DNA from 3 places in the Streptomyces sp. NPDC048603 genome. Region 2 is predicted to be linked to each of the others. Evidence: riboswitches for the same ligand, from Rfam matches in the RefSeq annotation. Region 2 holds a riboswitch; each other region holds the start of a gene.
What was found. Region 2 has a riboswitch for thiamine pyrophosphate ahead of thiC (phosphomethylpyrimidine synthase ThiC). Riboswitches for the same ligand answer to the same signal wherever they lie in the genome.

Region 1 (3,253 bases), on a different contig from region 2:
GCGGGCGAAGACATATGCGGCGGGCAGGGCGATCAGCAGGGTGAGCAGAGTGGAGGCGACGGCCTGCCAGGTGGTGAACCAGAGCACGTCGGCGATGTCGGGGCGGCTCAGCACCTCGCCGATCCGGCCGAACTGCCACCCCTCGTCGGTCTTGAGACCGCGCCCGACGATCGAGCCGACGGGCCAGGCGAAGAAGACCGCGAAGAAGGCGACGGGCAGGGCCAGCAGGCCGAGCCGGAGCAGGGTGCCCCGGCGGGCGGCCGCGCGGTCCGCGGCCGCCGCCTTCCTCCCGTCCGCTACTTCACGACGAGCGACGTCCACGCCTGGACCCACTGCTCACGGTTCTTGGCGATGGTGTCCGGAGTGACGTTCTCCGGCTTCTCGATCACCACACCGTGCTTGGTGAAGATCTCCGGCAGCTTCGCGTCCTTGACGACCGGGTTCACGAACATGTTCAGCGGCATGTCCTCCTGGAACGCCTTGCCGATCATGAAATCGATGAACGCCTTGCCGCCGGCCTCGTTCTTCGCGCCCTTCAGCAGACCGGCGAACTCGGTCTGGCGGAAGCAGGTACCGGTGGAGACGCCCGTCGGGGCCTCGGCCGGCTGCGGCTCGGAGAACAGCACCTCGGCCGGCGGGCTGGAGGCGTAGGAGACGACCAGCGGCCGGTCGCCCTTGGCCTTCTGGCCGCCCGCGGAGCCGGAGAACCGCTCGTTGTACGCCTGCTCCCAGCCGTCGACGACCTCGACGCCGTTGGCCTTGAGCTTGCTCCAGTAGTCCTTCCAGCCGTCCTCGCCGTACTTGCCGACGGTGGCGAGCAGGAAGCCGAGGCCCGGCGAGGAGGTCGCGGCGTTCTCGGTGACCAGCAGGTTCTTGTACTCGGGCTTGACCAGGTCGTCCAGCGTCTGCGGCGGGGCGAGCTTCTTGTCCGCGAAGTACTTCTTGTCGTAGTTGACGCAGATGTCGCCGGTGTCGATCGGAGTGACCCGGTGCTCCTTGTCGAGCTGGTACTCGGCGCCCACGCCGGCCAGGCCCTTGGCCTCGTACGGGGTGAAGATGCCGTGGTCGAGCGCACGGGAGAGCAGCGTGTTGTCGACGCCGAAGAACACGTCGCCGCGCGGCTTGCCCTTGGTGAGGATCTCCTGGTTCAGGGCCGCGCCCGCGTCGCCGCTCTTGACCACCTTGACCGTGTAGCCGGTCTGCTTCTCGAACTCCTTCAGGATCTCCTTGGAGGGATTGAAGGAGTCGTGGCCGACGACGGTCACCGTCTTCGACGCCGGGCCGCTGCTCCCGGCGCCGTCCTTGTCCTTGGCGTCGCCGCCGCACGCGGTGAGCGTGGTCACGCCGAGCGCCGCGGCGAGCGCGGCCCCCGCGATCTTCTGGGTGGTGTTCACGGATTTTCCTCCTGGGATGACCAGGAGAAGACGCGGCCCCGCCCGGGTGCTCTTGAGGAGCGGGGCACCCGGGCAGGGCGCAACAGCTTGAGGTGGTGACCGAACTTCCTACCCGGAATGACCCGGGCGAGGTTCAGAGGGTCTGCGGCCTGACGGTTGCCGCACTCTCAGCGCTGTGGCGCTCCCCTGTCGGAATATGCAGATGTACGGGGGTCAGACTACCGTTCGCTCGCGGCGAGCTGTCCACACGCTCCGTCGATCTCCTGGCCGCGGGTGTCCCGGACGGTCACGGGGACGCCGTGGGAGGCGATCGCATCGACGAAGGCCCGCTCGTCCTCGGGGCGGGAGGCCGTCCACTTGGAGCCCGGGGTCGGGTTCAGCGGGATCAGGTTGACGTGCACCCGCTTGCCCTTGAGCAGCCGGCCGAGCAGGTCACCCCGCCACGCCTGGTCGTTGATGTCGCGGATCAGGGCGTACTCGATGGAGACCCGGCGGCCGGACTTCTCGGCGTACTCCCAGGCCGCGTCGAGCACCTCGCGGACGTTCCAGCGGGTGTTCACCGGGACCAGGGTGTCGCGCAGCTCGTCGTCGGGGGCGTGCAGCGAGACGGCGAGCCGGCACTTGAAGCCCTCGTCGGCGAAGCGGTGGATGGCCGGGACCAGGCCGACGGTGGAGACGGTGATGCCGCGCTGGGACAGGCCCAGGCCGTCGGGCTCGGGGTCGGTGAGGCGGCGGATGGCGCCGACCACCCGGTTGTAGTTGGCCAGCGGCTCGCCCATGCCCATGAAGACGATGTTGGACAGGCGGGCCGGGCCGCCGGGGACCTCCCCGTCGCGCAGGGCCCGCATGCCGTCGACGATCTGGTGCACGATCTCGGCGGTGGACAGGTTGCGGTCGAGGCCGGCCTGGCCGGTGGCGCAGAACGGACAGTTCATGCCGCAGCCGGCCTGCGAGGAGATGCACATGGTGACCCGGTCCGGGTAGCGCATCAGGACGGACTCCACCAGGGTGCCGTCGTGCAGCTTCCACAGGGTCTTGCGGGTGGTGTCGTCGTCGCAGGAGACGTGCCGAATGACGGACATCAGCTCGGGGAGCAGGGCCTCGCGCAGCTTCTCGCGCGCGGCGGCCGGGATGTCGGTCCATTCGGCGGGGTCGTGGGCGTAGCGCGCGAAGTAGTGCTGGGAGAGCTGCTTGGCCCGGAACGGCTTCTCGCCGATGGCGGCGACGGCCTCACGGCGCTCGGCCGGAGTGAGGTCGGCCAGGTGCCGCGGCGGCTTCTTGGCTCCGCGAGGGGCGACGAAAGTGAGCTCTCCCGGAGCGGGGCGGGCCATGGCAGGTACTCCTCTAAGACGAAAGGCGCGCTGCACCGGCAGCGCGCCTTTCCAGAGTACCGGGTGGGTCCCGTCCGGGCCCGGTTCGGCCGTTCGGGGGCCGGGGTCAGCCCGTCCCGACGAACAGGGCCAGCAGCAGCCAGACCACCGGGGCGGTCGGCAGCAGGGAGTCCAGGCGGTCCATGATCCCCCCGTGTCCGGGGAGCAGGGTGCCCATGTCCTTGATGCCGAGGTCCCGCTTGATCATCGACTCGCCCAGGTCGCCGAGGGTGGCGCTGACCGCGACCACCAGACCCAGGACCAGGCCCTGCCACCAGGTGCCGTCGTCGATCAGGAACTCCATGCACAGCGCGCCGGCCAGCATGGCGAAGGCCACCGCGCCGAACAGGCCCTCGCGGGTCTTTCCGGGGCTGATGCGCGGGGCCAGCTTGTGCTTGCCGAAGCGCCAGCCGACCGCGTAGGCACCGGTGTCGCTGACCACGGTGAGCACCAGGAAGGTGATCACCCGCTGCGGGCCGTCGTCGGCGG
Region 2 (3,253 bases):
GCAGGGCGGCACCCGCGTAGGCCAGGACCAGGGTGTTGACCACGGACGCGATGTGGTCCCGGCCGATCCGGATGGCCGCCCGGTAGAGCGCGCGCGGCCCCATGTCCGGGTCCGCCTGGTGCAGTTCCCAGACCGCCGAGGTCTGCGTGACCGTCACGTCGTCGAGCACGCCCAGCGATCCGATGATCACGCCGGCGAGCAGCAGGCCGCTCATGTCGATGTCCGGGTACAGGCCGTGGATCAGGCCCGTGTTGTCGTCGGTGTTGCCGCTCAGGAACGCCCAGTCGATGAGCACCGAGCCGAGCAGTCCGATCAGCAGCAGCGACACCAGCGTGCCGAGCACCGCGACCGAGGTGCGGGCGGTGACCCCGTGGCACATGTACAGGGCGATCAGCATGATCGCACTGGCCCCGACCACGGCCACCAGCAGCGGGTTCGACCCCTGCAGGATGGCCGGCAGGATGAACAGGGTCAGTACGCCGAAGCTGACCACCAGGGCGACCAGGGCGAGCAGTCCGCGCAACCGCCCGACGGCGACCACCGCGAGGGCGAAGACCGCGGCGAGCATCAGCATCGGGAACTTCCGGTTCACGTCGATGACCGAGTACTGCAGGTCGCGCGGGGCGTCCGGGGCGTAGGCGACCACGACCTCCTGTCCGTCCTCCAGCTGCCGCGGGGCGCCCGGCTGGACGATCTCGACGAAGGTGCGGCCCTTGTCGGGGCCGCTGGTGACCTCGACGGTGGCCTTCTTGCAGGTGCCGTTCTGCGCGGCCTGCGCCGCCCGTCCCTCGGGGGTGGTGGGGTTCGCGGTGGGCGGCACCTGTGCGACATTCACTGATTTGCAGTCAACGACTTGCAAATCGACGACCTTGGCCTGCTCCGTCTGCCGGTCGAAGCCGACCCCGGTGCGCTCGTGGCCGGGTGCGCCGCCCGGCCACAGCACCACCAGGCCGATGACCACGGCCGTGGCGAACGGGATCAGGACGGCGGCGATCACCCTGCGCAGGTGCCGTGAGGACGGTGCGGCGGGTCCGTGCCCGTGCCCGTGCCCATGACTGTGCCCGTGTCCATGCCCATGACCGGACTCGTTCGGAGGCTGTGCTGAGGTCATCACGGGCCGATCATCGCAAGAGATGTGGGGGCCCACTGTTCAGCACGCCACAGGTGACGCTAGCGTGGGGGCACCTTTGCACAACGCGGGAGCTCGGAGCACCGGGCTGAGAGGACGCTGATCACCGTACGCGCACCGAACGGGCGTACGGGAAGAGGCTGCGTCGACCGCCGAACCTGTTACCGGGTAATGCCGGCGTAGGGAGATAGGTCTCATGACCATTCAGGACGACGCACGCACGCCTGCCGCCGACCAGAACGGGCGCAAGCCGGGCTGGCACAAGGGCTACGTCGAGGGCTCCCGCCCCGACCTCCGGGTGCCGGTCCGCCAGGTCCACCTCACCACGGGCCAGGACGTCACGCTGTACGACACCTCGGGCCCGTACACCGACCCGCAGATCGACACCGACGTCCGCCGCGGTCTCGCCCCGCTGCGCGAGAACTGGATCATCAGCCGCGGCGACACCGAGGAGTACGCCGGCCGCCCGGTCCGCCCCGAGGACGACGGCATCAAGCACACCTCTCCGCGCGGTGGCCTCAAGAACCTCGACGCGGTCTTCCCCGGCCGCCCCCGGCTGCCCCGGCGCGGCCGTGACGGCGCCGCCGTCACGCAGCTCGCGTACGCCCGCCGCGGTGAGATCACCCCGGAGATGGAGTTCGTCGCGATCCGCGAGAACGTCTCCGCCGAGGTCGTCCGCGAGGAGATCGCGGCCGGCCGCGCGGTGCTGCCGGCGAACGTGAACCACCCGGAGATCGAGCCGATGATCATCGGCAAGAAGTTCCTGGTGAAGGTCAACGCCAACATCGGCAACTCCGCCGTCACCTCCTCCATCGAGGAGGAGGTGGAGAAGATGACCTGGGCCACCCGCTGGGGCGCCGACACCGTCATGGACCTCTCCACCGGCCGGAACATCCACACCACCCGCGAGTGGGTGCTCCGCAACTCCCCCGTGCCGATCGGCACCGTCCCGCTCTACCAGGCGCTGGAGAAGGTCGACGGCAAGGCCGAGGACCTCACCTGGGAGATCTACAAGGACACGGTCATCGAGCAGGCCGAGCAGGGCGTGGACTACATGACGGTCCACGCCGGCGTGCTGCTGCCGTACGTGCCGCTGACCGCCCGCCGCAAGACCGGCATCGTCTCCCGCGGCGGCTCGATCATGGCCGCCTGGTGCCTGGCGCACCACAAGGAGAACTTCCTCTACACGAACTTCGAGGAGCTCTGCGAGATCCTCGCGACGTACGACGTCACGTACTCGCTGGGCGACGGCCTGCGCCCCGGCTCCATCGCGGACGCCAACGACGCGGCCCAGTTCGCGGAGCTGAAGACGCTGGGCGAGCTGAACACGATCGCCAAGCGCCACAACGTGCAGACCATGATCGAGGGCCCGGGCCACGTCCCGATGCACAAGATCAAGGAGAACATCGACCTCCAGCAGGAGATCTGCGAGGAGGCGCCGTTCTACACGCTCGGCCCGCTGACCACGGACGTGGCTCCGGCCTACGACCACATCACCTCGGGCATCGGCGCCGCGATGATCGCCTGGTGGGGCACCGCGATGCTCTGCTACGTGACCCCGAAGGAGCACCTGGGCCTGCCGAACCGCGACGACGTGAAGACCGGCGTCATCACGTACAAGATCGCGGCCCACGCGGCGGACCTGGCGAAGGGCCACCCGGGCGCCCAGGAGTGGGACGACGCCCTCTCCGACGCCCGCTTCGAGTTCCGCTGGGAGGACCAGTTCAACCTGGCCCTCGACCCGGACACGGCCCGCGAGTTCCACGACGAGACCCTCCCGGCCGAGCCGGCCAAGACGGCGCACTTCTGCTCCATGTGCGGCCCGAAGTTCTGTTCCATGAAGATCTCCCAGGACATCCGCCGCGAGCACGGCGGTGACCTGAAGGCCGACGAGATCCAGGCGGGCATGGCCGAGAAGTCGGCGGAGTTCGCAGCCGCCGGAAACCGCGTCTACCTTCCGCTGGCGGACTGACCCGCTGCCGCGCCGGACGGGCCCGCGACCTCAGGGGGGAGTCGCGGGCCCGTTCCCTTGCCCGGCTCGGACCGATCCGAACCGGCTGACGGAAAGGGCTTGATCTGGAGTGCGCTCCAGCTCTTAGGGTCCGGCGGTATGACGATGCGATA
Region 3 (3,253 bases), on a different contig from region 2:
GAGGCCAGCATGACCGCGGCACACCCCAGCTCCATCGCGAGCGCGACGTCCGACGCGGTGCCCGCCCCCGCGTCGAGGATCACCGGCACCCCGGCCCGCTCCACGATCAGCTCGAAGTTGTGCGGGTTCCGGATGCCCAGCCCCGAGCCGATCGGCGAGCCCAGCGGCATGATCGCCGCGCAGCCCGCGTCCTCCAGCTTCCGTGCCAGCACCGGGTCGTCGTTGGTGTACGGCAGCACCGTGAAGCCGTCGTCCACCAGCGTCTCCGCCGCGGCGAGGAGTTCCTCCCCGTCCGGAAGCAGGGTCCGCTCGTCCGCGACGACCTCCAGCTTGATCCAGTCCGTGCCCAGCGCCTCCCGCGCGAGCCGCGCGGTCAGCACCGCCTCGCCCGCGGTGAAGCAGCCCGCCGTGTTCGGCAGTACGCCGATGCCGAGCTTCGACAGGACCGACAGCACCGAGCCCTGGACTGTGGGGTCCAGCCGGCGCATGGCGACGGTGGTCAGCTCCGTCCCGGAGGCGACCAGCGCCCGTTCGAGGATCTCCAGGCTCGGCGCGCCGCCGGTGCCCATGATCAGGCGGGAGGAGAAGGTCCGCCCGCCGAGGGAGAACAGGTCATCAGCCATGATCGCGTCAGCCTCCCTGGACCGCGGTGAGGATCTCGACCCGGTCGCCCTCGCCCACCGCCGTGGCAGGCCACTGCCCGCGCGGTACGACGGTCTCGTTGAGCGCCGCCGCGACCCCGGACGGGGAGGTGGTGAGGGTCGCCACCACCAGGTCCAGCGTGGTGCCCGCGGCGACCTCGCGGGGCTCGCCGTTGACGGAGATGGTCATGCGTAGGACTCCTCTCGGGCGGCCGCCGCCCCGGCGCGGGCGGGGGAGAACCGGCGGGGGGTGAACGGGCGGGCCACGTCGGGGACTTCGCCGGTGGCCAGGACCTCGGCCATGACGTCCCCGGTGACCGGGGTCAGCAGCACCCCGTTGCGGTAGTGGCCGGTGGCCAGGTGCAGTCCGGGCAGTTCGGTCGGGCCGAGCAGCGGCGCGTTGTCAGGGGAGCCCGGCCGCAGCCCCGCCAGGGTCTCGGTGAGCGGGAGTTCGGTGATGCCGGGCACCAGCTCGTGGGCGTCCCGCAGGAGTTCGTACACCCCGCCCGCGGTGACCGTGGTGTCCCAGCCGAGTTCCTCGCTGGTCGCTCCGACGACGAGTTCGCCGTTCTCCCGCGGCACCAGGTAGACGTGGCTGCCGCGCACCACCGCGCGGACCGTCCGGGACAGGAACGGCGCGTACGCCGGCGGCACGGTGAGCCGGAGCACCTGGCCCTTCACCGGGCGCACCGGCGGGACGACCTCCGCCGGGACTCCGTCCAGCCGCCCGCTGAGGCTGCCCGCGGCCAGGACGACCTGGTCGGCGGACCGCTCGGTGCCGTCGTCGAGCAGGGCGCCGGAGGCCCGGCCGGCGGTGACCGCCAGCCGCTCGGCGGCGGCCCGGTGGAAGACCACGCCGGCCCGCTCGCAGGCGGCGACCAGGGCGGCGGCCAGCCGGCGCGGGTCGACCTGGTGGTCGCCGTCCACGCGCAGCCCGCCGCGTACGCCGGGCGCCAGCATCGGCTCCAGGCGGCGGCACTCGCGGCCGGTCAGCCATTCCGATTCCAGGCCGCAGCGCCGCTGCAGGGCGTGCAGTTCGCGCAGGTGCAGGCGGTCGTCGGAGTCCAGAGCCACGGCGAGGGTGCCGCAGGCGCGGTAGCCGATGTCCAGTCCGCCGCTCGCGTCGGAGAGTTCCGCGGCGAACTCCTCGTAGCGGGCCGCGGAGGCGAGGTTGAGGCCCAGCAGGGTCTCCTCGCCGTAGTGCAGCTCGGTGACGGCGGCCAGCATGCCGGCCGCGACCCGGGCGGCCCCGCCGCCGGGCGAGGGGTCGGCGAGCGCGACGGACATGCCGCGCCGGGCCGCCCGCCAGGCGGTGACCAGGCCGATGATGCCGCCCCCGATGACGAGGACGTCCGAGCCCGCGGCCGGGCCGCCCGGCCCGTTGTGGGTGAATGAACGCATGGGCGTCGAGCCCCTCCCTTCGCCGGCATGACCCGGATCAGGTTCGTACGGTCGGAGGCCGGCCAGCCTCCCTCTCAGTCCGGTGCGCCCGGACTCCCGCGGTTGGATACGGTGGCCACCCTACCTCCGCCGCAAGGCCCGGGTAAGGCCGCCCGGCCGCCGCCACTTCCTGACGGAGCGTCAGATAGTTAGGGTGTCGGGCGTGAGCAATCAGATCGAACTGACGGATCAGAAGGACCCCGCGGACGCGCCGGCCGCGGGCGGCGTGGTGATCGTCGGGGCCGGAATGGCCGGGGTGCAGACGGCCGTGGCCCTGCGCGAGGCGGGCTTCACCGGCCCGGTCACCCTGATCGGTGCCGAGCCGCACCAGCCCTACGACCGGCCCCCGCTTTCCAAGGCGGTGCTGCTCGGCGAGGCCGAGGGCTCCGCCTTCGACGTCGACTTCGACGACCTCGGCATCGAGCTCCGGCTCGGCCTGGAGGTCACCGGGCTGCGCCCGCAGGACCAGGAGCTGGACACCGCCGCGGGCCCGGTCCCGTACGGCAGCCTGGTCCTCGCCACCGGTGCCGAACCGCTGACCCTGCCGGGCGCCGAAGGCGTGCCCGGCGTGCACCTGCTGCGCACCCTGGACGACGCGGAACGGCTGCGGCCGGTGCTCGCGCAGGCCCATGACCTGGTGGTCGTGGGCGCGGGCTGGATCGGCGCGGAGTTCGCCACGGCCGCCCGCGCGGCCGGCTGCGCGGTCACCGTGGTCGAGGCCGCCGACCGGGTCCTGGCGGGCGCGCTGCCCGACGAGATCACCGGCCCCATGGCCGACTGGTACGCGGAGGCCGGCGTCCGCCTGCTCACCGGCGTCAAGGTCGCCTCGGTCGAGCCCGGCCTGGTCCGGCTGGCGGACGGCCGCGAGCTGCCCGCCGGCGCGGTGGTGGTCGGCATCGGCGCCCGCCCCGCAACGGGCTGGCTGGCCGGCACGGGCGTGGAACTCGGCCCGGACGGCTCGGTCGCGACCGACGACCGGCTGCGCACCTCGCTGCCGGGCGTGTACGCGGTCGGCGACTGCGCCTCCTTCCCGTCCGCGCGCTACGGCAAGCGGCTGCTGGTGCACCACTGGGACAACGCGCTGCAGGGGCCGCGGACGGTCGCCCTGAACATCCTGGGCGGGGAGCGGGCGTACGACCCGGTGCCGTACTTCTGGTCGGAGCAGTTCGGGC

Region 1: it holds a riboswitch for thiamine pyrophosphate, as region 2 does, so the genes downstream of both, ACGFQ9_RS28425 (thiamine ABC transporter substrate binding subunit) here and thiC (phosphomethylpyrimidine synthase ThiC) in region 2, are expected to answer to the same signal.
Region 3: it holds a riboswitch for thiamine pyrophosphate, as region 2 does, so the genes downstream of both, thiO (glycine oxidase ThiO) here and thiC (phosphomethylpyrimidine synthase ThiC) in region 2, are expected to answer to the same signal.

The regions. Positions count from the first base shown of each region.
Region 1 is NZ_JBICVY010000012.1:87,394-90,646, forward strand. It holds gene ACGFQ9_RS28420 (ABC transporter permease) at 1-225, opposite strand, end outside; gene ACGFQ9_RS28425 (thiamine ABC transporter substrate binding subunit) at 297-1,394, opposite strand; TPP riboswitch at 1,482-1,592, opposite strand; gene rlmN (23S rRNA (adenine(2503)-C(2))-methyltransferase RlmN) at 1,613-2,725, opposite strand; gene ACGFQ9_RS28435 (phosphatidate cytidylyltransferase) at 2,832-3,253, opposite strand, start outside.
Region 2 is NZ_JBICVY010000003.1:228,634-231,886, reverse strand. It holds gene ACGFQ9_RS07650 (YibE/F family protein) at 1-1,111, opposite strand, end outside; TPP riboswitch at 1,187-1,332, shown strand; gene thiC (phosphomethylpyrimidine synthase ThiC) at 1,326-3,101, shown strand; gene ACGFQ9_RS07640 (aldo/keto reductase) at 3,246-3,253, shown strand, end outside.
Region 3 is NZ_JBICVY010000010.1:242,147-245,399, forward strand. It holds gene ACGFQ9_RS25705 (thiazole synthase) at 1-623, opposite strand, end outside; gene thiS (sulfur carrier protein ThiS) at 631-831, opposite strand; gene thiO (glycine oxidase ThiO) at 828-2,042, opposite strand; TPP riboswitch at 2,040-2,152, opposite strand; gene ACGFQ9_RS25720 (NAD(P)/FAD-dependent oxidoreductase) at 2,329-3,253, shown strand, end outside.